3 regions of the Thermohahella caldifontis genome follow, and region 1 is predicted to be linked to each of the others. Evidence: predicted binding sites of a transcription regulator. Region 1 holds the regulator's gene; each other region holds the start of a gene.
What was found. The regulator FNR, encoded in region 1, switches genes on or off when oxygen is low (the NO sensors DNR and NnrR bind a similar motif). The targets are predictions, from matches to a motif close to TTGATNTANATCAA.
Positions count from the first base shown of each region.

Region 2: ccoN (cytochrome-c oxidase, cbb3-type subunit I) is a predicted target of FNR. The motif match lies at 3,455-3,468, and genes of this name have one in related genera.
Region 3: AAIA72_RS15575 (polyhydroxyalkanoic acid system family protein) is a predicted target of FNR. The motif match lies at 4,405-4,418, and genes of this name have one in related genera.

Region 1 is NZ_CP154858.1:1,511,163-1,520,995, forward strand. Features, by position in the region: gene AAIA72_RS07410 (PLP-dependent cysteine synthase family protein) at 1-700, shown strand, start outside; gene rpsF (30S ribosomal protein S6) at 852-1,280, shown strand; gene rpsR (30S ribosomal protein S18) at 1,293-1,523, shown strand; gene rplI (50S ribosomal protein L9) at 1,575-2,021, shown strand; gene dnaB (replicative DNA helicase) at 2,150-3,517, shown strand; gene alr (alanine racemase) at 3,514-4,584, shown strand; gene AAIA72_RS07440 (hypothetical protein) at 4,591-4,953, opposite strand; gene AAIA72_RS07445 (sugar nucleotide-binding protein) at 5,082-5,933, shown strand; gene fnr (fumarate/nitrate reduction transcriptional regulator Fnr) at 5,939-6,685, opposite strand; gene AAIA72_RS07455 (hypothetical protein) at 6,772-7,719, opposite strand; gene AAIA72_RS07460 (lysophospholipid acyltransferase family protein) at 7,899-8,618, shown strand; tRNA gene AAIA72_RS07465 (tRNA-Met) at 8,810-8,886, opposite strand; gene AAIA72_RS07470 (ISNCY family transposase) at 9,021-9,833, shown strand, end outside.
Region 2 is NZ_CP154858.1:1,074,529-1,084,361, reverse strand. Features, by position in the region: gene ccoG (cytochrome c oxidase accessory protein CcoG) at 1-35, opposite strand, end outside; gene ccoP (cytochrome-c oxidase, cbb3-type subunit III) at 121-1,014, opposite strand; gene AAIA72_RS05250 (cbb3-type cytochrome oxidase subunit 3) at 1,016-1,192, opposite strand; gene ccoO (cytochrome-c oxidase, cbb3-type subunit II) at 1,198-1,806, opposite strand; gene ccoN (cytochrome-c oxidase, cbb3-type subunit I) at 1,820-3,247, opposite strand; gene AAIA72_RS05235 (helix-turn-helix domain-containing protein) at 3,508-4,227, opposite strand; gene AAIA72_RS05230 (alpha/beta family hydrolase) at 4,313-4,990, shown strand; gene AAIA72_RS05225 (methyl-accepting chemotaxis protein) at 4,920-6,275, opposite strand; gene AAIA72_RS05220 (antibiotic biosynthesis monooxygenase) at 6,284-6,568, opposite strand; gene tusA (sulfurtransferase TusA) at 6,613-6,858, shown strand; gene dsbD (protein-disulfide reductase DsbD) at 6,996-8,921, opposite strand; gene AAIA72_RS05205 (elongation factor P hydroxylase) at 9,112-9,771, shown strand.
Region 3 is NZ_CP154858.1:3,202,179-3,212,011, forward strand. Features, by position in the region: gene tatB (Sec-independent protein translocase protein TatB) at 1-186, opposite strand, end outside; gene tatA (Sec-independent protein translocase subunit TatA) at 190-438, opposite strand; gene AAIA72_RS15550 (phosphoribosyl-ATP diphosphatase) at 551-889, opposite strand; gene hisI (phosphoribosyl-AMP cyclohydrolase) at 879-1,286, opposite strand; gene ubiB (ubiquinone biosynthesis regulatory protein kinase UbiB) at 1,279-2,928, opposite strand; gene AAIA72_RS15565 (SCP2 domain-containing protein) at 2,925-3,533, opposite strand; gene ubiE (bifunctional demethylmenaquinone methyltransferase/2-methoxy-6-polyprenyl-1,4-benzoquinol methylase UbiE) at 3,535-4,281, opposite strand; gene AAIA72_RS15575 (polyhydroxyalkanoic acid system family protein) at 4,420-4,704, shown strand; gene AAIA72_RS15580 (hypothetical protein) at 4,664-5,464, opposite strand; gene AAIA72_RS15585 (alpha/beta hydrolase) at 5,525-6,448, opposite strand; gene AAIA72_RS15590 (wax ester/triacylglycerol synthase family O-acyltransferase) at 6,712-8,151, shown strand; gene AAIA72_RS15595 (hypothetical protein) at 8,253-9,539, shown strand; gene AAIA72_RS15600 (NAD-dependent malic enzyme) at 9,652-9,833, shown strand, end outside.

The sequences.
Region 1 (9,833 bases):
CACCGCTCTCTACAGTGAAGCCGAACGACTTGCGAGAGAACTGGGCGGCCATTACATGGACCAGTTCACCTATGCTGAACGCGCCACCGACTGGCGGGGCAACAACAACATCGCCGAAAGCCTGTTCGGTCAGATGCAGCATGAGGCCCATCCCATTCCCGCATGGGTGGTGATGAGCGCCGGTACCGGCGGCACCTCGGCCACGATCGGCCGCTACATCCGCTACCGGCCGGAGTACCTCGAAAACACACAACTGTGCGTCGTTGACCCGGAAAACTCCGTGTTCGAACCCTACTACCGCACACGCAATCCGAATCTGACACTCGCGACCGGCTCACGGATTGAAGGCATTGGACGGCCAAGGGTCGAACCCTCCTTTCAGCCTCAGGTCATCGATCGCATGATGGTCATCCCGGACGCCTTCAGCCTGGCCACCATCCACTGGCTGATGCGCCATCTGGGACGCCGCTGCGGGGGCTCCACCGGCACCAACCTCGCCGGCACACTCCTGCTTGCGAGTGAAATGATCCGGGCGGGCGAACAGGGCAGTCTGGTCACGCTCATCTGCGACCCCGGCGAACGCTACCTGGAAACCTACTACAACCCCGAATGGCTGGCCGAACAGAAACTGGTGCTTGCCCCCTGGCTGGAAAAGCTGGAAGCGTTCGAGCACAGCGGGCACCTGACACTCGGCTCCTGAACCGTTCGGCCCCGAGTCATTGCCTGCAAACCGATATTGCTTGCAATTTGATCGCCACCTCTCTAAAATTACCGCCTCTTGAAATCCATGATTCAACTCCTTGCTGGCCGAACCAAGGTTCGCCGGCTGCCTTAAACCGAAGGGAGAGACAATGCGTCACTATGAAATTGTGATCCTGGTACATCCGGATCAGAGTGAACAGGTTCCCGCGATGATCGAGCGCTACACCTCGAACATCACTGCCAACGGCGGCAAGATTCACCGCCTGGAAGACTGGGGCCGTCGCCATCTGGCCTATCCGATCCAGAAAATCCACAAGGCTCACTACGTACTGATGAACATCGAGTGCGATCAGGCCACGCTGGACGAACTGGCTCACGCCTTCCGCTTCAACGATGCCATTCTTCGCGAACTGATCATTCGTCGCAACGAAGCAGTAACCGAGCCTTCGCCGATCAAGGCTGCCGAAAGCCGCGAATCACGTCGTGACGACCGCGCTTCTGCGCCGCGCCGTGAAGAAGCGCTGGCAACCGAAGCCGACGAATCCGACGACGAATCCGACGACGCTACCGAAGAATAAGGGGGCACATCCATGGCACGTTTTTTCCGCCGCCGCAAATTCTGCCGTTTTTCGGCCGAAGGCATCAAAGAGATCGATTACAAGGACATCGAGCTGCTCAAGGGCTACATCACTGAGACCGGCAAGATCGTACCCAGCCGCATTACCGGTACCAAGGCCCGCTATCAGCGTCAGCTGGCAACTGCCATCAAGCGCGCACGCTACCTGGCCCTGCTGCCGTACACCGACAGCCACGATCTGTAAAGAATTAGCCGGCGAAGCCCCTGTTTCGCCCCAGAAATGAGGTTTAGCAAGATGGAAGTGATTCTGCTCGAGAAGGTCGCCAACCTTGGCAACCTGGGTGACAAGGTCACCGTCCGTCCGGGTTATGGACGCAACTACCTGATTCCTTATGGCAAGGCCGTACCTGCCACCAAGGAAAACCTGGCAGCATTTGAAGCACGTCGTGCCGAGCTGGAAAAGCAGGCTGCCGAAAAGCTGGCAGCTGCCCAGGCACGCGCCGAAGCACTGGATGGCAAGGAAATTACCATTACTGCCAAGGCCGGTGACGAAGGCAAGCTGTTCGGCTCTGTCGGCACCCGCGACATCGCGGAAGCCATCAGCGCCACAGGCACCGAAGTTCACAAGAGCGAAGTGCGCCTGCCGCAAGGTCCGCTGCGCGAAACCGGTGAATTCGAGATCACCCTGCAGCTGCACAGCGATGTGACCACTGCAGTCAAGCTGATCATCGTGGCCGAGTAATCCTTTACGAAGGATGACCGCAAGGGCAGCCCACCGGGCTGCCCTTTTCGTTTCAAGCGTTCACAACCCTGCCGCAAAAAGCCATAATACGCATCCCTAACTTCGCTGTCCGAGAGTACCTGCCTGCCGTGAAAGACGATACCCAGAAACTGCGCACGCCCCCTCATTCCAATGAGGCCGAACAGTCCGTCCTCGGAGGCCTGATGCTGGACAACAGCACTTGGGATCATGTTTCCGACCTGATCACCAGCCAGGACTTCTACCGCGTAGAGCACCGGCTGATTTTTGAAGCCATCTCCAGACTGGCCAATGAAAGCCAGCCTCTGGATGCCATCACGGTGTCTCAGGAACTGGAACGCCGCGGAGAACTGGAAAAGGCAGGCGGACTGGCCTATCTCTCCGAGCTGGCCCGCAACACCCCCAGCGCAGCAAACATCCGGGCCTATGCGGACATCGTCCGGGAGCGCGCAGTGCTGCGCCGGCTGATTACCGCGGCCAATGAAATCCAGGAACAGGCCTACAACCCCGCCGGCCTCAAGAGCGAGGAGATTCTGGATGAGGCCGAACGCAAGGTCTTCCAGATCGCCGAGGACCGCCCCAACCAGGGCGGCCCGGAAAAGGTGGCCCCGGTACTGGTCAAGACGCTGGAAAAGATTCAGCAGCTTTACGAGCAGGAAGCCAGCATCACGGGGGTGACAACCGGTTTCAAAGATCTGGACGACATGACCGCGGGCATGCAGCCCTCCGACCTCATCATCGTCGCAGGCCGCCCCTCCATGGGTAAAACCACCTTCGCCATGAACCTGGTGGAAAACGCCCTCATGAAAACCGGTCTGCCCACTCTGGTATTCAGCATGGAGATGCCCGCCGATTCCATCGTCATGCGGATGCTCTCGTCACTGGGCCGTATCGACCAGACCAAGGTCCGGACCGGCAAACTGGATGACGAAGACTGGCCCCGCCTGACCTCGGCCATCAACCTGCTCAAGGACAAACCGCTCTACATCGATGATACGCCCGCCCTGAGCCCGACGGAAATGCGCTCCCGGGCACGGCGCGTGGCGCGCGAGCACGGCGGCAAGCTGGGCCTGATCATGGTCGACTATCTGCAGCTCATGCGGGTGCCGGGCAACAACGAAGGCCGGACGGCTGAAATCTCCGAAATTTCCCGGTCTCTCAAGGCGCTGGCGAAAGAACTGGATTGCCCCGTGGTCGCCCTCTCCCAGCTCAACCGCAGCCTCGAACAGCGCCCCAACAAGCGTCCGGTCAACTCGGATCTGCGGGAATCCGGCGCCATCGAGCAGGATGCCGACGTCATCATTTTCATTTACCGGGACGAGGTCTACCACGAAGACTCGCCCGACAAGGGAATTGCCGAGATCATCATCGGCAAGCAGCGGAACGGTCCCATCGGCACTGTTCGCCTTGCCTTCCAGGGACGCTATACGCGCTTCGAGGATCTCGCGCCCGAGTATGCGGGAGCGAACTACGAGTGAGACCGCTCATCGCCCGGATCGACACCCAGGCCCTGCGCCACAACATGCAGCGTCTCCGGGGCATAGCCGGCACGGCCCGGCTGATGACATTGCTCAAGGCCAATGCCTACGGACATGATCTGGTGCTGGTGGCACGCGCCCTGGCAGATCTCAACGAACGGCTTGCCGTCGCCTGCCTGGATGAAGCTGTTGCATTGCGTAATGCCGGCATCCGGACGCCCGTACTGATACTTCAGGGCCCCTACTCGCCGGATGAATGGGACGAGGGCCTTCACTTGGGCAAGGTGGAATGGGTCATCCACCATCCCTCCCAGTGGGACTGGATCAGAACCGCAACCGGTAGCGCCATCTGGCTCAAGTTCAACACCGGCATGGGCCGCCTGGGCCTGCCTGCATCGGAAGTCAGAACCTGGCTGGATGCCCTGCAAAACAGCCACCACCAGTTGCGCGGCATCATGACCCACTATGCCTGCGCCGACGAACCCGAAGGCGAACACTGGCACAATCAGCACGCCACGGTCAGCCGGCTGGCCGAAGCACTGCCCGGGGCACTGGACTTCAGCGCCTCCAATTCCGCCGCCCTGTTCAACGGCATTCATCCCCGTGAAACCTGGGCACGACCCGGCATCAGTCTCTACGGCGCCTCCCCTTATGCGGATCGCAGCGCCGAAGCGCTCGGGCTGAAACCGGTCATGACGCTGATCAGCCAGGTGATTGCGGTCAACCGGATACGAAAGGGCGAAACCGTCGGCTACGGCGCCACCTGGACCGCGCCGCGTGACAGCCGGATTGCGGTGGTCGCTGCCGGATACGGAGACGGCTATCCGCGCCATGCCCGAACCGGCACGCCTGTCCGGGTTGCCGGCCACAGGGTACCCCTTGTGGGGCGGGTCTCCATGGATATGCTGACTGTGGATGTGACCGATTATCCGGATGTGGACGTCGGCGCCCCCGTCGAACTCTGGGGGCCCGGTCTGAGCGTGGACGAAGTCGCACGCCATGCCGACACCATCAGCTACACCCTGACGACCGGCCTGACCGCCAGGGTGCCTCGCCAGGCTGTCTGAAGCCGATCAGGCGGCCTTTGCCTCCTCGGCCTCGAACAGAATCTCCTCGATAAAGCCCGTGATGGCCACCAGCTGCTCTTCCGTCAGCCGGTGCAACACCTTCCTGATGACCATGCGAATGCCCTTCTGGGTGCTCGAAAGCCCCATCTGAGCGATCTTCATGGTCATGCTGCCGGCATTGACGCGACGCAGGGGCTCCATGAAATAAAACTCCATGCCCGACACCGTCATGTCCATGATGACCTCGTACATGAGGTCCACGTGCTGGGATGCCGGCTGATCATAGCGCACGCGATGGATCAGCTGTGCCGCGCGGTCCATGATGGGTTGCGGAACCGGTGCCGCGATATGAGATTGACTCTTGATCATCTTCTTCCTCATTGCAGGTGGATGCCGCTTCGGATGGCGGACTTACCATGGCTACGTTATGATTATGCCAGATCTCCGCCCCTTGCGGTGGTACACATGTCCCATTTGAATTCAGAGAGGAACCTTTTTTGACGGTCATCGTGACAGGCAGTGAAACCGCAATGGGCACCGCCATTCTGCGGCGCCTGATGGACAAGGGCATCGCCGTGCACCCGATTCTTTCGGGAGACTGCCACCTCCTCCACTCCAGACCGCTGAGCCATGCCAGACTACTGATACATGCTGCCCGCTTTGCCTGCCTGCAAACCTGCGCAGAAGCCCCCCAGGCCAGCCATGCCATGCTGGGTGCCATGGAGCAGGTCACACAATGGGGACTGGACACCGAAAGCCCGGTACTGGCGCTGTCCAGCTGCCTGATACTGAAGAGCCAGCCCCCGGAAAGACTTACCAGCCGAAGCCCCGTGGCGCCCCTCACGCCTCTGACACAGAGCCTGGCCGATTGTGAACGCTACCTCATGACCCGACACCCCCAGAGCATCGTTCTGCGTCTGGGTTGGCGGCTGACCTCCAACCGCGACGGCTGGCTGCACCGGATACTGACAACCCTCAGCGCACATGAACCGGTTCCGGCCCCCGAAGACAGCCGCTGCTCCCCCGTGTGCGAAGACGATGTCGCCCGCGTGGTCACCGCCATGACGCAGCAGATTCTCTGTGGTGCCCAATGCTGGGATGTCTATCATTACGGTGGCGTGGAAGATGTCAGTGTGCGGGAACTGGTCCGCTACATACAGGAAACGGCCCATATTGAAGGAACGCTGAACTTTGTGCAGAACACGGAAAACAGCCCCAGGCTGCCAGCCTGGTCACATACCAGCAGCAAGAAACTCAGGGATGATTTCGGCATACAAGCCAGACCCTGGCGCAGGGATCTGGGCGCACAGGTGGAACGGGTTCTCCGGCACCTGAATGCGCAGACCTGATTCTCTCAGGCCCGCTCACAGCTTGTCGCGTGGGAGACGACTTCCTTCAACCCCTCGAGGTCATGAATGGTCACATCGCGACCCTTCACATCCATCAGCCCCATCTTCGAGAACCGGGTCAGCAGACGACTGACGGTTTCCACCGCCAGGCCGAGATAGTTGCCCAGATCAGCCCGGGGCATGGGCAGACGGAACTGATACGGCGACAGATGACGCCGCTCATGACGCTTGCTCAGGGCAATGAACATGGACGCCAGTCGCTCCTCTGCCGAGTTCCGTGACAGCATGACGGCCAGCTGGCGACTGCCGCGAATCTCCTGACTCATGAGCTGAAAGAAATGGTGCTGCAGGGAAGGAATCTGCCCGGCCAGCTCCTCGAGCTTGTTCAGCGGTATCTCGCACACACTGCTGCGCTCCAGCGCAATCGCACAGGAGGTATAGCGATCCATGGTCACCGAATCCAGGCCCAGCACTTCACCCGGCAGGTAGAAGCCGGTAATCTGCTCCTCGCCGTCTTCGCTGACGGTATAGGTCTTGATGGAACCACTCTTGACGGCGTAACAGGAGCGGAAGGGTTCATCCTGATAGAATATGTGCTCGCCACGATCCACAACGCGCCCCTGATGAATCACCTCGTTCAGGCGATCCATTTCCTCGACCGACACGGCAATCGGCATGCAGAGCTTGCCGAGGCTGCAATGCGTACAATCGTTGGTCAGCACATCCGGTGCTGAAGCGATCCGTTGACCCATCCGCCATCCCTCCCAGAAAAGCTGAACATGAAATGCTTGCAATGTGGGCAGTGTACACCAAAAAGACTGGGAGGTTAAAGGCGGAATTATCTCTCAATGGGTAGATTTTTGCCCCCATGCCCGGATAACGGCAGCCGACCGGAATCCAGCGCTTCATAGTAGTGATCCAGACGCACCGTGTTCTGCCAGAACCCTTCGGCCGCGGCGGAAATTCCCCCCAACCCCAGGCCGCAGAGCGCGTCCACTTCAGGGAGTCCGGATGACCGCACGAAAAACCCCGGCACCGTTTCTCTGAAACCACCCAGAAGGCTGCGACAGGCTTCCAGATCACTTTCCACGAACACGGATGCCGGCATGCACAGCCTCAAAAGGGAATCCAGATCCCGCGCGGATTCGACACGAAAGTGCAGCCGTTCGAATCCCAGACTCCCGGCAAGACTGATGCACTGCTGCAAGGTGGCGTGGGCCCAGTGCTCGCCGTCCACAAAGTTGAAACAGAGGTCGGTGAACCCGAGGCCACTGAGCAACGGCAACACACCGTCTTCGGGCGGCGGCCCGCCCAGCTCCACCGAGCGGGCCGCGGGCCCCTCCGCGGATACCCCCAGCTTCCGGTTCAGACTGTACATGAGCTTGGTCAGCTCCAGCGGACACAGCAACCGAACCAGATCGGCCACCCAGTGCATGCCTGCAACCCGACCGGCCAGCAGGGGGCGGTAGAGATCAATTTCCCGAACCACGTAACTGACATACCGGCACCGGGCGCGGACATCCGCATGGCTGCTGAAGGGCATGCTCTCCATTCGCGGCACGGTCAGTGTCAGCAATACCCGGTGCTGCGCCAGCGCATCCACCTGCACACTCGGCAACGGCTCCGCACGATGCAGCCAGCCGACTGCCCCGGGATACAGCAGCGCAGTCCAGCTCGTCGTGGCCGGCCAGGAAAGTCCTTTCATGTCATGGGGCATCGTATTCGCTACCTGGGAGGGCCTGAATATCTCCACCGGATTCACGGATATTACCTTTGCCTGAATCATCGTCCAGCCTCCTTCTGCGGGCAGATCAGATATTCAGGCAGGTTCAGTATACGAAGCCCCCGCCCCTTCCATGTTGACGCCGGTCAATGCGCATGGCAAAAAAGTCGGATTGATCCGGAAAGGTTTGACCTGTTAGGCTTGCGCTCCCCGCTCGGAATTCGTCACAAAGGAGAAACGGGTTGCCCTGGATTCGCGGTGTCCTGTTCTATGCCCTGTACGGGCCCGGTATGGTGGTGTACACCACCCTGTTCCTGGTGCTCGGTCCCCTGCTCACCGCCCGGAGCAGGCACGCCCTCGCCCAAAGACTGGCCGGCGCCATCCTGACGACCGCTCGCACCGTTGCCGGCATACGCTACCGGATCCATGGCCGGGAAAACCTGCCGGACACACCCTGCGTGGTTTGCGCCAACCATGAAAGCGCCTGGGAAACCTACCTGCTGGGCTGGCTGATACAGCCCCAGTCGGCCGTACTCAAGAAGGAACTGCTCGCCATACCGTTCTACGGCTGGGCCGTGCGTCACCTGGCCCCCATTGCCATCGACCGCAATCGGCCGACGACCGCCATCAAACAACTGCTGCGCCAAGGCTCCGAGGCGCTCAAGGCCGGCCGCTGGGTGGTCATCTATCCTGAAGGCACCCGCGTGCGGCCGGGTGAAACCGTGCGCTACAACAAGGGCGCCGCGTCGCTGGCGATCCGCAATGGCGTGCCCATCGTTCCGGTCGCCCACAATGCCGGTGACTGCTGGCCACGCGGCACGGTCGCCAAATATCCGGGTACGGTCCAGGTGGTGCTGGGCCCGCCCATCCCGACCCAGGGACGCCGGCCGGATGATGTGATGGCAGATGTGGAAAGCTGGATCCGTAAAACCCGCAACGGTCTCAGTGCCCGGCCATCCTGAGTTGCCGGTCGGTATCAGGCGGGTCATTCGGACGGACAACCCTCACGACAGGTGCACGCCGCAACAGACGTCCCCGCGCCGAATGCCCCCTGAATTCCGGGCCCGCCACAACGTGATGCAAAGAGAGACAAAAGACGCAAACGGAAATAAAAAAGGCCGCCGGTATTCAGGCAGCCTTTCCAAGGAAGACATGGTAGCAAGGGGCGGATTTGAACCGCCGACCCCAGCATTATGAGTGCTGTGCTCTAACCAACTGAGCTACCTTGCCACGCTTTCGAGGCGCGTATTCTCAGGATTTTGGGCGCGCCTGTCAACCCCTTCAGAAATTTTTGTTAGCCCAAAGCTGTAATGTCCCCTTCTCGCAATTCTAAAATGTCCCCTTTTGGGATACAGGAGGGGGCAATGGCAGAGGAGACCATTGCAATGACGCAAAAAGCGATCGATCGGCTGGCAATCATTCAGCAGGTGACCGCAAAACAGCTTCGGCAACAGGAAGCTGCCCGGCAGCTTGGGCTGAGTGTCCGGCAAGTTAAGCGTCTGGTCGCCCGCTTTCGTCAGAAGGGGCCGTCAGGACTGGTTTCCGGCCATCTCGGTAAACGCCCGGGCAATGCAATTCCCGGGGCCGTGCGCAAGGAAGTACTCTCTCTGGTTCGCACACGCTACCCTGATTTCGGACCAACGCTTGCCTGTGAAAAACTCACCGCACTGCATGGATACAAGCTGTCAGCCGAGACCCTCCGACAGTGGATGATCGCTGACGGACTCTGGAAACCCGGAAAACGCAAGGCCGCCCGGATTCACCAGCGACGTCCCAGACGGCCCTGTCGCGGCGAGCTGATTCAGATTGACGGCTCACCACATGACTGGTTTGAAGGGCGCGGCCCGCGCTGCACCCTGATCGTGTTCATTGATGACGCCACCAGTGAACTGATGGCATTACGCTTCGCCCCGGCCGAGACCACCTGGGCTTACCTGCAGACACTGCAAGGCTATCTGGCCGAGCACGGCCGCCCCGCTGCTTTGTATTCCGACAAGCACAGCATCTTCCGGGTAAACCAACCCGAGCGCGAAGGTGAGCTGACCCAGTTCACCCGGGCTCTCAAAACGCTGGATATCGAGCCCATTCATGCCAATACCCCTCAGGCCAAGGGGCGTGTCGAGCGTGCCAACCAGACGCTTCAGGACCGCCTCGTCAAGGAGTTGCGTCTTGCGGGC
Region 2 (9,833 bases), 440 kb from region 1:
TGAGTGACATTCTTGACCGGAAATTTACTGCCCATGGCGCACCTGCTTTCATATTCAGTATGACAATATAGGAATAGATGGTATCAAAAGATGGGCGGCGATGCCGCCCATCCGGATACCTTATTGCTTCTTGCTGCTCAGGCTATACACGTAAGCGGCGACCAGGTGGATCTTGTCGTCGCCCAGACGCTCCCTGAAGGCGGGCATCTTGCCCTGACGGCCATGGCGGATAGACTGCTCTACCAGTTGCTCCGTGCCGCCATAGAGCCAGACATCGTCGGTCAGATTGGGTGCACCCACCATCTGATTGCCTTTGCCGTCTGCACCGTGGCAGGCTGCACAGTTGGTCTGGAAGATTTCCTTGCCCTTGGCTGCGCGTTCAGCATCCACCTCACGACCGCTGAGTGACAGGACATAAGCCGCCACGTTTTTCACGCCGTCTTCACCGAGCACTTCTCCCCAGGCCGGCATCATGGCATTGCGGCCGTTGGTGATGGTTTCCACGATGCGATCCGGCGTGCCGCCATAGAGCCAGTCATTGTCGGTCAGATTGGGGAAACCCAGACCGCCGCGGGCATTGGAGCCATGACAGACGGCGCAGTTGTTGAGGAACAGGCGGCGACCAATATCGAGCGCCTGGGCATCATTTTGCAGTGCTTCGATGGGCTTTTCTGCAAAGGATGCATACAGGGGGCCGTATTTGGCTTCGGCTTCCTGAACCTCCTTTTCCCACTGGCCGGCGGAAGACCAGCCCAACAGCCCTTTCCAGTTACCCAGGCCCGGGTAAAGTGTCAGATAGGTCAGGGCAAATACGATGGTACCAATGAACAGGAACAGCCACCACTTGGGCAGTGGATTGTCATATTCCTCAATACCGTCAAACGCGTGGCCCATGGTCTGATCCGTTTCGGAATCAAACTTCTGGCTCTTGCGTGTAACCCAGAGAAGCCAGGCGCATCCGAAGATGACGCCCAGTGTGATCACGGTGATCCACAGGCTCCAGAACGTGCTCATGTTATTCGTTCTCCGCTTTTTGGGTGGACCGCGCGGCCAGCTCCTCGTCCGCAAAGGGCAACTGAGCTGCCTCGTCGAAGTCGGCCTTGTTCCGCTTGGACCAGGCCCAGATGACCAGCCCGATAAAGGTGATCATGACGAGGATCGTGATAATGCCGCGCAGTGTATTGATGTCCATACCGGTTACCGTTTGTTGGTGATGACTGTACCCAGCTGTTGCAGATAGGCCACCAGTGCTTCGATTTCGTACTTGCCTTCCACCTCTGAACGGGCATTTTCAATCTGCTCGTCGGTGTAGGGCACGCCCAGCTTGCGCAGGGTTTCCATCTTGGCAGCAGTGTACTTGCCATCCAGCTTGTTCCGGAACAGCCACGGGAATGCCGGCATGTTGGATTCGGGTACCACGTCACGCGGATTATACAGGTGCGCCCGGTGCCAGGCATCGCTGTACCTGCCGCCAACCCGGGCCAGATCCGGGCCGGTGCGCTTGGAGCCCCACAGAAACGGGTGGTCATACACGAACTCGCCCGCTACCGAATAGTGACCATAGCGCTCGGTTTCGGCACGGAAGGGACGAATCATCTGGGTGTGGCAGACATGGCAGCCTTCCCGGATGTAAATGTCCCGGCCTTCCAGCTCGAGAGCCGACAGCGGCTTCAGCCCCTCCACCGGCTCTGTCGTGCTCTTGAGGAAGAACAGGGGCACGATCTCGACCAGTGCACCAAAGCTGATCACGATCAGCGTGAGCAGGATCATCAGCGGGAGTTTTTTCTCAATCACTTCATGATTCATGGTGTGTCCTCCCTCAGGCTGCTACAGGTACGTTATCGGCTGCAATGGCGTCACGCTGGCGTACCGTTTTCCAGACGTTGTAGGCCATGATCAGCATGCCGGCCAGGAAGATTGCACCACCCAACACCCGTACCGTGTAACCGGGGTAGCTGTTCTTCAGCGCTTCCACAAAGGAGTAGGTCAGTGTGCCGTCAGCATTCACGGCGCGCCACATCAGACCCTGCATGATGCCGTTGACCCACATGGAGGCGATATACAGGACGGTACCAATAGTGGACAGCCAGAAGTGAACATTGATGAGACTGACGCTGTACATTTCGCGCAGACCGAAGAGGCGCGGGATGAGGTGGTAGATGGAGCCGATGGAAACCATGGCCACCCAACCCAGTGCGCCGGAATGAACATGCCCGATTGTCCAGTCCGTATCGTGAGACAGGGCGTTGACGGTCTTGATGGACATCATCGGCCCTTCAAAGGTGGACATGCCGTAGAAGGACAGGGAGACCACCAGGAAACGCAGGATCGGATCCGTGCGCAGCTTGTGCCAGGCGCCGGACAGGGTCATCATGCCGTTGATCATGCCACCCCAGGAGGGTGCGAGAAGGATGAGAGACATGACCATGCCGGCGCTCTGTGCCCAGTCAGGCAGGGCGGAGTAGTGCAGGTGGTGCGGGCCGGCCCAGATGTATGTGGCGATCAGGGCCCAGAAGTGGACAATGGACAGGCGATAGCTGTAAACCGGGCGCTCGGCCTGCTTGGGAACGAAGTAGTACATCATGCCCAGGAAGCCGGCTGTCAGGAAGAAGCCCACGGCATTGTGTCCGTACCACCATTGAACCATGGCATCCACTGCTCCTGCATAGACGGAATAGGACTTCCAGGCGGAAACCGGCAGCGCAGCACTGTTACCCAGATGCAGAACGGCAACCGTCAGAATGAAGGCACCATAAAACCAGTTGGCCACGTAGATATGCTTGGTCTTGCGCTTGGCAACCGTGCCGAAAAATACGATGGCGTAAGCAACCCAGACGATGGTGATGGCGATGTCAATCGGCCATTCCAGCTCAGCGTACTCCTTGGCTGAGGTCAGGCCCAGTGGCAGCGTAATGGCTGCGGCGACAATGATGGCCTGCCAGCCCCAGAAGGTGAAGCTTGCCAGCGTGTCCGAGAACAGACGGGTCTGACAGGTACGCTGTACCACATAGTAGGACGTGGCAAAGAGGGCGCAGCCACCGAATGCAAAAATGACCGCATTGGTGTGCAGAGGACGCAGGCGTCCGAAGTGGAACCAGGGATACTGGGTGTTCAGTTCGGGCCATACGAGCTGAGCGGCAATGAGGACACCAACGGCCATGCCGACAATGCCCCACACCACAGTCATTATGGCGAACTGACGCACCACCTTGTAGTTGTAGGTTTCAGTTGCACTTGCTGTGTTCATCGATTGACTTCCATACCCGGTTTGGTTGAAGTAGTGAGCCAGCTGCTCTTCGACAGTGTAGCGCAGAGTTCAAAGCCTGACATTTATTGTGGTTATTGGGATGCGGGGCCCGAACTCAGGCCGCGCGTAGGATAGGCTTCCTGCCTGACCAAAGTCAACTTTGAACCTGCTGCCTGGCCAATTATCGCGCATCTGCGTCCTGCGGGTTTGATGTACGTCAAATCAGCATCGCATCCTGAAGCAGATCTCTGCTTCAGGGGCTATTCCGCGGCAAGACGCTGCAGGCTTTCCAGGTTCAGGATGCGGATGTGCTTGGCGCTGACCTCAAGCACACCGTCGCGTTTCAGGCGCGTAAACACTCGGCTGAGGGTTTCCTGTGTCAGCCCCAGAAAGCTGGCGATGTCGGCACGATTCATGGGCAGGCGCAGATGCAGGCCGTCGAAACCGCGTTCGGACGCACGAAGATGAAGATCGAAGAGGAAGGCACCCAGTTTGCCTGCGGCGCTGGTGCGGGGCATGATCAGTCGGGTCTGGCGGAACTGAAGGTAGGCATGGCGGGCATAGAGGTTGATCAGGCGCTGATAGATGGGGTGCACATTGCCCAGAATATGGCGCAAGTCTTCAATGGACAGGCCGCACACGCGAGAAGGTTCCAGCGCAATGGCGGTGGCTCCGTATTGCCCTCTGTGCTGGGCCTCATGGCCAATGAGATCGCCGGGAAAGAGAAATCCGGTGACCTGCTGGCCGGACAGGGTCTGGTTCACGAGCTTGAACGAGCCAGTCGTGACCGCATAGAAAAAGTCTGCGGGCTGCTCTTCCTGCGTGAGCTGCTCGCCTGCATCAAGCGTGATATCCTTGCGGATCCGGGGTTCGATCAGGTCGAGAATCTGCGGGCCGGCAGCCACCGGTTCACAGAGTTCGTACAGGGCGCAGTCCCTGCATTCGATCTTGCGCTGGCTCGAGGGGTAAACGGGTGCCATCTGACGACTCCTGGATCAAGGTGTTTCGGTTATGTTGCCACATCTGTGATATGTCAGAATTGACAAAAATCTATTGGAGCACATTTTGTTCACGTTGAAGGATGGAAAATGGCTGGATGGACAGCCGGTGGTTGTGCTTGCCCATGGTGCCGGCGCCCCCATGGACAGTCCGTTCATGACGACGATGGCCGGCCGGCTTTCCGACTTGGGCCTGACGGTGTTGCGATTTGAATTTCCTTATATGGCCCGGCGCAGGACGGAAGGCTGCAAGGCACCCCCTGACCGGGCGCCGAAACTGCTCAACGCTTTTGCGGACGCTGTGCGGTCTGTCCCGGTCGGTCATCCGGTGATTGTCGCCGGAAAATCCATGGGCGGGCGAATGGCCAGCCTGCTTGCGGCCGCAGCGGGGGAATTCGGGGTTCATCCTTGTGGATGGGCAGCGCTGGGTTACCCCTTTCATCCTCCGGGCAAACCGGACAGGTTGCGTACTGAGCATATGGCGGCATGCCGCCTTCCGGGATTGGTCATCCAGGGCACCCGGGATCCCTTTGGTTCGGCCCGGGAGCCGGTGGCATCCTGGTTGCCTGCCAATGTCGGACTGGTGTGGATTGAGGATGGCAATCACGATCTGATGCCGAGAAAGTCATCGGGTCGTACGCATGAGGATAATCTCGAGGCGGCGGCAAAAGCGCTCAGCGATTTTGTTCTTCGCTGTGCCAGGCGCCCGGCTCCGGACGCGAGGAGTTGGCAACCAGCGGAATGAGCTGCCGACGGAGTTGCTGTTCTCTGGTCTCGAGCCTGTCAACGCTTGTGCTGAGGGTGGCGATGATGGACTGCATCTGTGTCAATGCGGTCCTTGATTGATCAAGGCTGACGGAAATCCGGGCCTTGAGTTGTTCCACCTGCTGAGACCAGTCCCGTGCGGCGTGCAGGCTGGTGTCATCTGTGGACAGCTGGCTCGCGGTGAGTGTGTCCTGTGTACGTTGCGCCAGGGCTCTCACTTCGTCTGCAACCACGGCAAAGCCGCGCCCGGCATCTCCGGCACGGGCAGCTTCGATGGCTGCATTCAGTGCGATCAGATTGATCTGGGCAGCGATTTCGCCAATGTTGCGGATCAGTGCCAGCGTCTGTTCCCGGGTTTCATGTTGTGCAGCAAGGATTGCAGTCAGCCCGTCGTTCAGCCGGGAGAGATCGCCGAGAATGACTTCTTCATGATCCGCGATGGAGAGATTGGGTATCGGGTTCTCGGTGACAGCACATTCACCGGTCTCTGCGTGCAGATTGGCAAGGATCTCTCGAAAGGTGTCTTCGTATGTCCGGAGCTTCTCCCTCAGAGACCGGAGTTCGTCCTCGAGGGCGCTTTTCTCCTGCTCGCAGGTGCTCAGCAGGGATGTGCAGTGAGCAGTCTGGTGTCTGCAGGCAGCAGTCAGCCGCTTCATCCATTGTTGTTCATGGCGGAAACGGGCGAGCAATTCGGCAGTGGGGCCGAGTCTGCCGACAGCGAAATAAGTAGCCATATCGGAAGCACCGGATTTCAGCACTGTCTCCCTCAGAATGCGTGCCGGCCGGCTCAGATAACCGGCGACGCCGAATGCCAGTCCCAGTGCAGGCAGAAGTGCAGCCGGCCAGGTCCAGGGCGGCGGGATGACGCTGACAAGAAATGAGGCGAGGAGGGCAGGGCTGAATGCAAGCAGGGTGTGGGCGATCCGGTTTTTCAGGCGCAGCGGGTGAGGCGGCCGGGACTGATCCTGCCAGACCTGCAGACGGTGCTGCTGTTGGGTCGTGGCCGGTTCGGCCGCGATCCAGCCGGAACCGGCTGTGTCACCGGGGTAGTAACTCCAGGTCTGAAGCGGTGCTTGCCCGGATGGCTTGATGACGAGACACAGCGGGCGCTGTTGGTCAAGGGCATCGTGCCAGGCGCGCTGCAGGTCGTCAGGGGTGTCTGCCGGAAGCAGGGTGCGGACGGAACGCCCCTTTTCGACGTTACAATCGGGATCCCCGGGCTTGACGATGTCGCGAACAACGCCGTTTTCAAAGTAAAGCAGCACGAGCAGCCTCAGGCATGTTCAAGGATGTGGACTTTTTCCGGCCCGTCCAGAAAGGGCTGAAGGTCCGTCATCATGCGTTTGCGGTCAGCCGAATGCCACCAGCGCTCAAAATCCTCCAGTGAACGCCAGTTGGAAATGACGTAACGGTGGCGCGGATTGCGGATATCCCGGAAGGTCTCTCCGGAGAGGAATCCGGGCACCCGAACGGTGTACTGAATCATCTGCCTCACGGCCTGCTGGTAGGGCTGCTCCAGATCTTCGGCAATCTGGCGTTCAATAATCACCCGAATCATATACAATAAGGCTCCCCGAAAGTGACTGGTAGTAAGTGTAGACGATGTCGGAGTATGCCGTTGATGAAGTCATGGACGCAACCGGACTCTACTGTCCGGAGCCCGTGATGTTGTTGCACAACCGTGTGATGGACATGAAAGTGGGTGCGGTGCTGGAAGTCCGTGCCACCGACCCGTCCACAAAGCGTGATATTCCCAGATTCTGCCAGTTCCTCGGTCATGAGCTGTTGCTCAGCGAAGAGCGGGATGCCATCTATTATTACCACATTCGCAAGCAGGCAGGCTCCTGAGCGTCCGGCAGAACCCGTGACAACGTAAGCGCCCTGCCTCCGGGAAGGGCAATCAGTGCATGAGGGTTCCCCAGTACGGCATGACACCGACTTGCGCAATCAGATCTGCTGACGCTGCATGCGCTGATGCTGCAGCGTCAGCTTTCAGCAGACAGCAAGTCGGACAGGATGCGTTTCAGGTTGGGGGCATCGATTTCGCCGATCCAGTTGAGATCCGCGCGTTGCCGGCCCGTCTGGTCATAAAACAGGTAGGCGGGGGGGCCGTAAAGGCCAAAACGGTTCAGAAGTGCCTGATTGGCCTCGTCGTTTTCGGTGATGTCGGCCTTGATGAGCGCCACGCGCCCCATCAGGCCAGCCACTTCCGGATCCGTGAAGACTTCTCGTTCAACAACCTTGCAGCTGATGCACCAATCTGCGTAAAAATCCACAAAGACAGGCTGGTTCCGGGCGCGGGCATCCTGCAGGGCCGTTTCCAGTTCATCAATGGAGGTCACCCGACGAAACTTCGGTTGAGTTGCCGGAACCGTGGTACCACCCGCTACAGCCACAGTTCGGGTCAGGGGGGCCAGGGGTCTGAGCGGATCTTCCGCATGCAGGGCCGCTCCCGTCAGCAGCATGAGACCATAGACAAACAATGCCAGACCGATACCTTTCCACAATTTCTGCCAGCCGGATTGGGGCGTCCCGAAGGCCCCCATGTATACGGCGCTGCAAATGGCCAGCAGGGCCCAGAGCCCGAGCGTGACCGGGGCGGGCAGGATGCGTTCGAGCAGCCAGACGGCAACGCCCAGCAGCAGAACACCAAATACCGCCTTGACTGACTCCATCCAGCCGCCCGCTCTGGGGAGAAAGCGCTTGCCGCCGACGGCGATGATGATCAGCGGGATGCCCATGCCCAGCCCCAGAGTAAAGAGTGCCGCACCGCCCAGCAGCCCGTCTCCCGTGGTGCTGATGTAAACGAGAGCACCTGCAAGCGGGGCGGAAACACAGGGCGATACGACCAGCGCCGAGAAGACACCCATTACGGTGGCACCGGGCAGGCTGCCGCCCCGGGCGTTCTGGGTTTTGCTGGCAAGCCGGTCACGGATGAAAGCGGGCAACTGAAGTTCGTAGAATCCGAACATGGACAGGGCCAGGAGGACGAAGAGCAGTGCAAACAGCCCGATCAGCCAGGGTTCCTGCATGTAGGCCTGAATGTTGGCACTGGCACCAAAGATACCGACCAGGACACCGGCCAGAGCGTAAGTCGCGGCCATGCCCAGTACGTAACCGAGCGAGAGAACCAATGCACGCTGCGTGCTGATATGGCCGCTACCCGTGACAATGGAGGAGAGGATGGGGATCATGGGAAAGACGCAGGGTGTGAAGGCCAGGCCGATGCCGAGAACCAGAAAGATGGCCAGTGTGACCCAGCCGGCCTGCCCCCTGAGAAGGCTGGCCAGGTCGCTTGCGGATTCGGTATTGATTTCGCTGAGTGAGGCGGCAGATGAGACGGGTGTGACGCGCTCGTTTGCGGCAGCATCTGATGCAGGGTCGGTATTACCCGCGGGGGTCTGCGTGGCGGATGGGTTGCCTGTGGCCGTTGAGGCCGTGTCGCCGGCCGGAACGAACAGAACCGTTTGTTTCTGAGGGGGGTAGCAGAGCCCCGCCTCGGCACATCCCTGCCAGGCGACCCGGTATTCCGCGGGCGCGTTTGCAGTGATGGGGACGCGGATCCCGACTTCATCGTGGAACACGCGTACGCGACCGAAGTAGGGATCGTCCTTCGGGTCGCCATCACGTGAAAACACCATGGGGCCGGGTTCCGGCGCACCGTTCAGGGGGGTCAATGAAAACCGCTCCTGATAAAGGTAGTAGCCGTCGGCGATCGTCCAGTGGAGGATCAGCGTGTTGCCGTCCTGGGAAGAAACGAACCGGTAGGCTTCGCTGGCCGGAAGAAAGGACAGGTCGTCATCTTCTGCTGCAGGCGTATCTGTGATTCCCAGTGCGTCCAGCCCGGTCGCCGCCAGTGCGGCGGGCCCCATCCAGACCAGCCAGAGGGCCAGCATCAGTTTTCTCATCATCTTCATTTTCCGTATCGACCGACGGTGTTGACTCACAGACAGACCAGTTTAAGGGATAGAGGTTCCGAAAAGTTGATAAATGTCGTAGGTTTACAGACTGTAACCAAATCCCGGAGAGTGCTGCCAGCCCTCCGGCCGCGAAGATTGCCCGAAACCGGATTCCGTGTATAGTGTCCGCCGGAATAGGCGCTTGAAGATTATCACGATGACGCTTGAGTTGCTGTTAACGCTCTTTAATCAGTGGGCAGAAGCACGCTGGCAGACCCGGCTTGAAGGCGGGTTTGATGAACCGCTCTACCTGCCTGCACATCAGTGTCCTGATGGTATCGCGCGTATCCGCTTTACCGGGGATTCGGAAAACAGTGCCCTGCATGAGATTGCTCACTGGATGATTGCCGGTGAGGAACGGCGAAAGTGTGTGGATTACGGGTACTGGTATGAGCCGGATGGCCGCAGTCCGTCGCAGCAGCGGGAATTCGAGCGTGTGGAGGTCAGGCCTCAGGCGCTGGAATGGTGGTTCGCCGAGCAGCTCGGCATCCGCTTTTTTGTCAGTGCGGATAATCTCCGGGCTGGCACAGGGCCGTCGCCGGCATTCTGTCAGGCCGTGGCACAGGAAGCGGCTGCCCTGGCAGGGGGGAACGCCTGCCGCCCAGAGCGAGGGAATGGATGTCGTGGCTGGCAGAGCATGTACCACTCAGGAGCGTATCGCCCGAGCTTTTCACGACAAAACGGTTATAATCCAGACTGGCAGCATTGGCAGATGCCACTGCAGAGCCTTTGTCAGAATGTATGTGTCCTGCCGCCGGGTGACGCTTTCCGGGGGGCGGGAAACACGATGAGCGACATTTGAACGAATCAGCAACGCGTGATCTGTGCTCAGTCAGAGAAGGTTGCAATCAGCGAGACACGAAG
Region 3 (9,833 bases), 1.7 Mb from region 1:
CTTTTTACGCAGTTCGTCGGCCTTGATCTGCCGGTCCAGTTCTTCCGAGAAGCTGGAGACCATGCGCCGGATCCGGCCGACCCACAGGCCTACAGTGCGCACCGCCCCGGGCAGGCGCTCGGGGCCCAGCACGAGCAGGCCCACCAAGGCGACGAGCAGCAGCTCGGTGAAGCCGATATCGAACATGGATCAGGCAGATTTCTGATTGTCTGGTGTGCTGTCCGCTGTTTTTTCAGCCGGCTGTGCGGCATCAGCTTCAGCCTGCTTCTGGGCTTCAAGCGCCTTGGCCTGTTCCTTTTCACCCTCGCTCACGGCTTCCTTGAAGCCCTTGATGGCGCCGCCCAGATCGCTGCCGATGTTGCGCAGTTTCTTGGTGCCGAACAGCAGCATGACGATGACCAGAATAATGAGAAGTTGCCAGATCGAGATACCACCCATGTGCTTAGCCTCCTGACGGTTTACGTCAATTGTACCTGATTTTGTGCCGGAAAGATGCACGCCTCTGGTCTGGCATTATGCGTAACATTCAACGACGCCGGGTTGACGGGCATCAAGGGTTTTTTGATCTTTGTGCCTTTTCTTCCAGTCCGGACAGGCCAAACCGGCGTGCCAGTTCCTGAAGAATGTCATCCGGTGACAGTCCCAGATGGCTCAGCATGACCATGGAATGGAACCAGAGGTCTGCGGTTTCATAGATCACGTCCTTCATGTCACCACTGTGCTCCGCATCCTTGGCGGCCAGCAGGGTCTCGGTACACTCCTCGCCCACCTTTTCGAGAATCTTGTTGAGCCCCTTGTGATACAGGGAGGCGACGTAGGAGCTGTCCGGATCTGCCGCCTTGCGGGCTTCCAGCACGGCGTGCAGTTCGGCAAGAATGTCAGTGGCCATGATTGTCTCCGTAGATATCCTCGGGGTTCTTGACGGGGGCGTGGGCCTCTACCCACTGGTCGCCATGCCGCTCCAGAAAGAAGCAGTTGCGACGGCCCGTATGGCAGGCGATGCCGCCCACCTGTTCCACTTTCATGAGTACCGTGTCCGCATCACAGTCCAGATACAGGGCGTGGACCTTCTGCACATGGCCCGAGCTTTCGCCCTTGCGCCATAGCGCCTGACGTGACCGGGACCAATAGACGGCCGTGCCGCTGCGCAGGGTTTCTTCCAGGGCGTCCCGGTTCATCCAGGCCAGCATGAGGACGTCACCGGTATGGACGTCTTGGGCAATGGCGGGGATGAGGCCGTCTGCATTGAAGCGGACCGTGCTCAGATCGGGCAGCGTTTCAGTCATGGGATTTCTCCGGTTTGAACAGTAGCCAGCCGCCGGCCAGCGCGGTGATCCAGGGCAGTTCTGCCGGGAGGGTCCAGGGCAGGGCGGGACCACTCAACAGCCAGGCGGTTGCGGCCAGCAGGGTGCCCGCCTGCCAGAGACGACGCTGCTGCCGGCGCTGGGCGGCGGCCTGACGCACCTGAGCCTGTTCGGTGCGGACGGCTTGCTGGACCAGGGTGTCCAGGTGGCGGGCCTGATTGAGTGCATCCCAGATGGCCTGAGGCAGCTCCGGTGTGGCGTGGAGCCAGTCCGGCAGCTTGCGGTTGACCTGCTCCAGCAGTCCCTTGGGCGCGATACGCTCGCGCATCCATCTTTCCAGGAATGGCTGGGCGGTTTGCCAGAGATCCAGGTCCGGGTAGAGCTGGCGGCCCAGGCCTTCCACGTTCAGCAGGGTCTTTTGCAGTAGCACGAGCTGCGGCTGGACCTCCATGTTGAACCGGCGTGCGGTCTGGAACAGTCTCAGCAGGAAATAGCCGAAGGAGATGTCCTTCAGCGGCTTTTCGAAGATGGGCTCGCAGACGGTACGGATGGCGGACTCGAACTCCCGGACCCGTGTCTCGGGGGGAACCCAGCCGGATTCCACGTGCAGCTGGGCAACCTGGCGGTAGTCTCTGCGGAAGAAGGCGAGCAGGTTGCGGGCCAGGTAGTTCAGGTCGTCGTCATCCAGGGTGCCGACGATGCCGCAGTCGATGGCGATGTAGCGGGGGCGCTCGGGAAGGGTGGCATCTACAAAGATGTTGCCGGGATGCATGTCGGCATGGAAGAAACTGTCCCGGAAGACCTGGGTGAAGAAGATTTCAACACCCCGCTCCGCAAGCACCTTCATGTCGACCCCGCGGGCCCGGAGGGCGGTCACATCAGAAATGGGGATACCGTGGATGCGCTCCATGACCAGCACCTGCGGCCGGGTATAGTCCCAGTAAATGCGCGGCAGGTAGATGAGGTCGGACTGTTCGAAATTGCGGCGGATCTGGCTGGTGTTGGCGGCTTCACGCTGCATGTCGAGCTCATCCATGATGGTGTGGTGGTAGTCGTCCACCACCTCCACCGGATGCAGCCGGGGCCCTTCTTCCCAGTAGCGTTCAATCAGGCGGGCCACGCTGCGCATCAGGCGAATGTCCTTTTCGATGACGCTGGCGATGCCGGGGCGGATGACCTTGACCACGACTTCTTCCCCGGAGTGCAGGCGGGCCGGGTGAACCTGTGCCACGGAGGCGGATGCCATGGGGGTGCGTCCGAACTCGGCAAAGATCTCGTCCACCGGGCGCTTCAGGGCGCGTTCGATGATCTGCACGGCGCTTTCCGGATCGAAAGGTGGCACCCGGTCCTGCAGTTGTGCCAGTTCCCGGGCCAGATCGTCAGGCAGCAGATCCAGCCGGGTGGAGAGGATCTGACCGAACTTGACGTAGATGGGGCCCAGTTCGATCAGTGCCCGGCGCAACCGTTCGCCACGGGGCATGTCCGGCGCCGGCATCAAGGACCAGGGGCCGAGCCGTACCAGCACGCGGGCCCAGAGGGGAAGGTGCTGGCGCGGTATGAAGGTGTCCAGCCGGTAGCGCGTGATGACAATCAGGATGCGGATCAGGCGGCGCAGGCTTTTCACGCTTTGCGGTCCTTCAGCCGGGCTTCGATGGCAGCGATTCGCGCTTCCAGTTCGTCAGTGCGGCTGGCCAGGGCATGGGCATCCCGCTCCAGGGCGTTGACAGCCTCCGGATGAGGTACCAGCCCACTGTCGTTCAGCAGGTACTCGCGCACATCTTCGAGAAACTGGCGTTTTACCTGTCGCAGCAATCGGGTGCCTTCGTTGAACAGGGGGGCCAGAAACTCTGCCGGGGTCTTGCCGGTCAGGCGGGCCAGCAGGGGCTGCAGATCCGGCTCTTCGATCTGGAAGATACCGTGCAGTGCCTGGAACAGATCTTCCGGGCCTTCCCATGCCGGCGGTTCTCCCGGCTGACCGGTGAGGAAGCGGATCAGGGTGAGCGGCGTGCCCTTCAGGGTGCCATCGGCGTCGTCCGCTGCAGCCAGCACCCGCAGGGGGCGGCCGGGTTGCAGCCATAGGGCATCGGGGAGCGGGCGCACTTCGATGCGGATCAGCCGGCCCTCCAGTGCATGCAGCCTGGCGTAGACACCCAGATCCAGTTCCGCCAGACGGTTGAGGAGGTTTTCCAGGGCGATGGCCGTGGCCGTGCGGGTGGTATCCAGACTCATCTCAGGGCTTGACTCCTGTGTGCAGGGCAACAATGCCGCCGGTCAGGTTGGTGTAGTCGCAACGGACGAAGCCTGCCGCTTCCACCATGCCCTTGAGGGTTTCCTGATCCGGGTGCATGCGGATGCTTTCCGCCAGATACTGGTAGCTGTCCCGGTCATTGGCCACCAGCTCACCCATCACCGGCAGCACCTTGAAGGAATATTCGTCATAGATCCGGGACAGGGTTTCGCTGGTGGGCTTGGAAAATTCCAGCACCAGCAGCCGTCCGCCCGGTTTCAGGATCCGGCACATTTCGGCCAGCGCCTTGTCCTTGCGGGTGACGTTGCGCAGACCGAAGGCAATGGAGACGATGTCGAAATGATTGCTCTTGAACGGCAGGGCTTCGGCGTTGGCCTGTACATACTCGACTCGGCCGTAGCCCTTGTTGATCAGGCGGTCACGGCCCATCTGCAGCATGGATTCATTGATGTCCGAGAGAATGACCTGACCCGTGGGGCCAACGCGGTCGGAAAACATCATGGTCAGGTCACCGGTTCCGCCGGCGATATCCAGTACCTTCTGTCCCGGGCGTACGCCGCTGCGGTCAATGGTATAGCGCTTCCAGAGCCGGTGAATGCCTGCGGACATGAGGTCGTTCATGAGGTCGTACTTGCCCGCAACGGAGTGGAACACGCGGGCCACATGCTTTTCCTTTTCCTGTACGGGAACCTTTCTGAAGCCGAAATCTATGGTCTGGTCGTCGCTCATGCCGAATCCGTTGCGCTGGTGAAATCAGGGGCACATTCTAGCGTCCCTTGCCGGTGGATGCACCTGTACGGTATTCCCCGACGGGGAAATGGCCTCATTTTTGGTATACTGCGCGGCCAGTCCATGATGGAGGTCAAGGTGTCTGTCATTCAAATTCAGCGTTCACACCAGCTCAGCCAGAAAGAGGCGCATGCCCTGGCCGACGAGCTGGCGCGTGATCTGGCGGAGCGGTTCGGTGTCCGTTGGCACTGGCGGGGCGACACGCTGGAATTCAGCGGTCGGGGCGTAAAGGGGTCACTGGCCCTGCCCGAGGGGCGGCTCAGTCTGATCATGGAGCTGGGACTGATGTTCCGGCCTTTCCGCAGCCGGGTGGAGCAGTCCATCAACCGGCATCTGGATGAAGCTCTGGGGCCTGAAGTCTGATCCCCGAATCGGGCGCATGCGGGCGCTGCGGCCAGTCCGGTGCCGGATCGCACTCGAACAGGTGCACCATGATGGCGGTTTCGCGGCGCTGAATTTCATCGAGCAGCACGGGGACGTTCTGCAAGGTCGAGAAAGCCTCGAATCCGCGCTGCAGAAACTGATGCAGCTCGCCCAGGCCCTTGCTTTCCGCCAGCCCGCGTGTGGCACTCAGGGTCCAGCGCAGGACGTGTGAGTGGACATAGCGTTCCAGGGCCACCCCGGCATCATGGATGAGTCTGAGCTGCTGTTCCCGCAAGGGCCGGTTGTCACAGGCGCGATAGGCCTGTGCCCAGGTCAGCGCGTCCAGGGCGTCGATGCCGGTTTCGGCGGTCAGCCGGGACAGCAGATCCAGGTCCAGCTTTTGCGTGAGGTGGTTCAGTTCCACCAGGTCGGCCACCAGATCCAGTACGGCGTCGGGTAACAGTTTGACCATCTTGGGAAACACCCGTTCCAGATCCGCATCCCGCTGGCTGAAATCCTTCGGTGCATAGAGTTCGTCAATCAGAAAGTGCAGGGCGGTGTGATAGGCCGGATCCGAATAGAGATCCCGGTGGGTCGTTTTCAGGCGTTCAATCTGCCATGCGCTCAGTGCGGGCAGATCCGGATAGCAGGGATGGCTGATCTTGTCCTGGCGGAAGTGATGGTAGGCCACCAGCACCCGTTGCAGCCGGTGAGCCGCTTCCGTTCGGGGAGATACATCCAGCAGTTTTTCCAGTGACATGCGCCCGTCTCCTTGTTGGCCGGGCGCATGATAGCAGATCTGATCGTCCGGGAAAGCGGATCAGGCCACATCTGCCACCGGAACCTGGTCCAGCGGCGGCACCCATTCCAGTGAGTCCAGGGTAATGAAGTGGCTTTGCGCCTGTGTTTCCACGATGCGCCAGGTGTTCGGGGACTGTTCCGCACTGGCCAGCATGGCGCCGCGATCCAGAATCCGGTCCACCTTGGGAATCAGGAAGGTACCGTGCTCGATGGGCGTGTACAGTTCCGGGCCGTGTTGCTCCATCCAGTCCAGAATGTTCTCGATGTTCCGGACAATGGTCAGGTGATCCCGGGTCGCGGTGAACAGCTTGTCCAGCAGGACGCGCTTGCGCGGGTTCATCTTGCCGAAGAAGGTCTGGCCATAGACGTTGGAGGGGGAACTGTTGACCAGGCGCACCACCCAGGGCCACATGCCGTGGCTGACGGGCTCCAGCAGGGCGGTGACCAGCGGATGCAGCTTGCCCTGAGGCAATACGGGGGCTTCCAGCACCACATCCACATTGCGGAACAGCTCCGGCCGCTGCCGGATGGCGTCCAGGATGACGGCGCCACCCCGGGAATGACCATGCACGCGAATCCGGCGTGTGGTGGGCAGATGTTCGAGTGCCTGCGTGAGGATGGCGGCATCGTATTCGATGGTCGCCACGGCGTACTTGATTTCCCGCTCCCAGGGTGCCGGTTCGGGTACCGGGCCACTGACCGGAATGTGGTAGTTGGAGCAGGTGAGCAGAATCAGTTCCGTATCCGGGGCCTGATAGGTCTGTGTAAAGTAGCAGTGGTTCTCGAGAAATCCGTGAACGCCAATGACGGTGTGTTCCGCCTCGGCACTGTGGTTGCGGACGGACACCGCGCCCTGGCCGACGGTATATACCCGGCCGGAGAACATTTCGCGGTAGGTTTGCGGTATGGGCCGCAACAGCTTGCGAGCGTGTGCCGCTTTCATCTGAGATCCTCCACAGTCTGGCCGAAGCCATTTATTCTTGTACTGTTCTCTAACTTGTAACGCATTTTTGACGGGGGCGCCATCTTTGATCGTGTCATTTTGTGGATTGCGTCGTGAATTGCGACCAAAGTCCAAAGGCGCTCGCCGGCCCGCACAGGGCCTCACATTTACCAGTATAAGATGAAACTGGTACGCGTGTGTTAATTTTTGTAAGAGGGAGAACTGGTGCATAATGGGGTGACGGCAATGGTGCAGGACAAGGCATGACGGAACAGGCGTGGGAACCGGTCAACGGGGCGGATGCGGTCTGGCTGCGGCTGGAACGTGCGGACAACCCCATGGTCATCACGGCAATGGCGGTGACGGATCCCATGCGCCCCGCCGATTTGCGCCGCCTGATACGGGAACGGTTTCTCACCGTCGAACGGTTTGGCTGGACGCCTGTCAACCACTCCGGCATCTGGCTCTGGGAGCCGGATGCGGAATTTGACCTGGATTTTCACGTGCGCCACGTGGCGTTGCCCGGCGCTGCCGACGATGCGGCGCTGGCCACGCTGGTCGGTGATCTCATGAGTCAGCCGCTGGCGGAAAATCATCCGCTCTGGCAGTTTGTGCTGATCGACGGCTACGGTGACCGGTCCGTGATTGTCATGCGCGTGCACCACTGTTACGCCGATGGCCTGTCACTGGCGGCCCTTTTCGGCGCCATGTCCGATGATGCGCCCAACGTGCGGCCGCTCGCGCCACGCCGCGCAGCGGAAACGCGACCCGACCCCGGGCTGGCGGTTCGCTACCACGGCATCCGCGACACACTGCGCCGGGCGCTGGAGCGCATCACGTCCATCAGTGGTGAGTGGAGCGAGAAGGCCGCACGGCTGATGGCGCTGGCAGACAACGGACAATCACCGGGGCAGGTGGCGGCAGCCGTTCTGGCAGAGGTTGCCCAACTGCTGGCCCTGCCGCCCGAATCGCCCTCACCGTTGACCGGACAGCGTCTCAGTCCGCTCAAGCGGGTGGCCTGGTCAGATACGATTCCCCTGACTGAACTGAAACGCACGGCCCGTGCGCTGGGCGGTACGGTCAATGATGTGCTGCTGGGCGGGGTATCCGCCGGGCTGGCGGACTGGATCGGCAGCCGGGGTGATGAGGCGCCTTCGCGCCTGACGGCGGCCATGCCGGTCAACCTGCGGCCGCTGGAAACGGCCGAAGCACGGGCCAGTCTGCTGGAAATGGGCAATCATTTCGGGCTGGCGCTGGTGCCGCTGGCTCTGAATGCTGCCAACCCTCTGGAGCGGCTGTACCGGGTGCGGTACGAGGCGGAGCGGTTGAAACGGTCCTGGCAGCCGGCACTCGCGCACATCATGATGAGCATCATCGGCCTGATGCCGGGGCTGCGGGATGCGGCACTGGATCTGATCGGTCAGCGGGCATCGCTGGTGTTGTCCAATGTGCCGGGTGCGCCTCGCCCCCGCTATCTCATGGGCCGAAAGGTGCATGACGTCATGTTCTGGGTGCCTCAGGTGGGCCGGATCTGCACGGGGATTTCTCTCATCAGCTACTGTGGAGGGCTGCGCCTGGGGGTGGTGACCGACCGCAATCACGTGCCGGAACCGGCCCTGCTGCTGGGTCACATGTCGCAGGCCCTGTCCCGATACGGCGTCCTTGCCAGTGACGGCTGGCAGCCTGCGCGGGTCTCACGCTGACCTCCGAGTGCCGAATTGCCAAACCCGTCAAGGTAACCTTGGGTTCCAGACTCTAGTATTGCAGTCTGTAATCCCTGTTTACGGAATGTGACGGACAGATCATGCGTAGCAAAGTGTGGAATACCGCCTCGCGGTGGGTCATGGTGGGCCTGATGGCGAGTCTTGCCGCCTGCACCGAGACACCAGAGTTCAAGGATCGGGAGTTTGTACCCCTCAGTTTTGATCTGGAAGGTTACTTCAATGCCTCCGAAGCCGACTTTTCCAGGGCGGAAGGTCAGTGGGGGCAGCTGATTGTTTCGGTCACGGGAAAGGCCAGCCTGCTCAATCTGCTTCGGGATGATACCGATGCAGACGGGAACGTCACCTACGAAGCCACGACTGCCGGCATGGAAATCCGTGGCGAGACCGGACAGGGCGATTTCAAGGATCGCCGCAACAGCTATGCCAAGGGGATGTACGATACCACTGCCAGCGTGGTGTCCTGGCTGGATCTGAACAAGATACGCTGGAAACTCTTTGCCAGGCAGCTGACTCCCGATGCCGCCACTGAAGGCACCGGTGACGGCACGGAGGCGGTCAGAAAGATGATGGCCGGTGAGTATCATTGCCTGACCTGGAGCCGGGAAGATGCCAGCCAGGAGGGTGTGGACATGTACCTGAGCCAGTTCTTTCTTGACGGAACCCGTGTCGACCAGTTCATTTCGGGATCCCCGGCGGGGCGGTCATCAGGTGCCGCAGCCTACCAGTATGAAGTGACGGCCGAGGGCAGGCTGACGCTGACCAATGATATGCTGAAGCAGGCGCAGCAAGCGGCCGAGGCGAAACTGGCGGCCATGGACGAGTGCAAGCCCGAGGGCGGCGGAACAGGGCTGAACGAGCGTTGTTCTGCCCGGGCGGGGTTGTTCGGTTTTGTCGGTCTGAATGGTGATCTGATCTCCACCAGCAAGGTGGTGGACAAGCGCATCAAGCCTGTGCTGGCAGAAGGCGAAACCCTTCAGCCTCAGGATGAATGGGGAACAGGCGGCCGGTTTGAAATCTGTCTGAAGAAGGGTCGCGAGCATACGCAGGCGGAACTGGCTGGCGAATACTGGGTTCACCTGGTGGAGAAAGTCGGCGGCAGCTGGCGCGGTGCGCGCGGCGTGCTGACGCTGGATGCCGAGGGTGAAGGCACGCTGACCACCCTGGATGTGAGTGCCGGTTCCAGCCCGCGAATGCTTGCGGTATCCGTGCATGTCGAGAGCGATGGTCAGCTGACGGTCAATGGCAAGAGCGGTGCCCTGTCTCCCAATGGTGATCTGTGGATGTTTGATGCGTCGGATGAGCTGACCGAGCCGGTCACACTGGGCATGGCCTGGGTCATGCGCAAGCGCCCCTTGCCTCAGGAGTAAACTTTCGGTAAACCGCTATGCGGATTCGCCCATCCGCGCATTGCGGTTGACTGCCGTCAGGCGCACACTTGAACCCCACGGACAACACTGACATGTTGCGATGGGGTAGGGGATGAAAGACACCGAACAGATTACCGGCATGGCGCGGCTTCAAAATCCGCGCCTGAACAAGTCCACGGCCTTCACGGAAGAAGAGCGGGAACGCTACAAGCTGGCAGGCCTGCTGCCGACCGTGGTCTGTGACCAGAATACTCAGCTTCGGCGGGTTCGCGAGAATCTGTCACGCAAGACCAG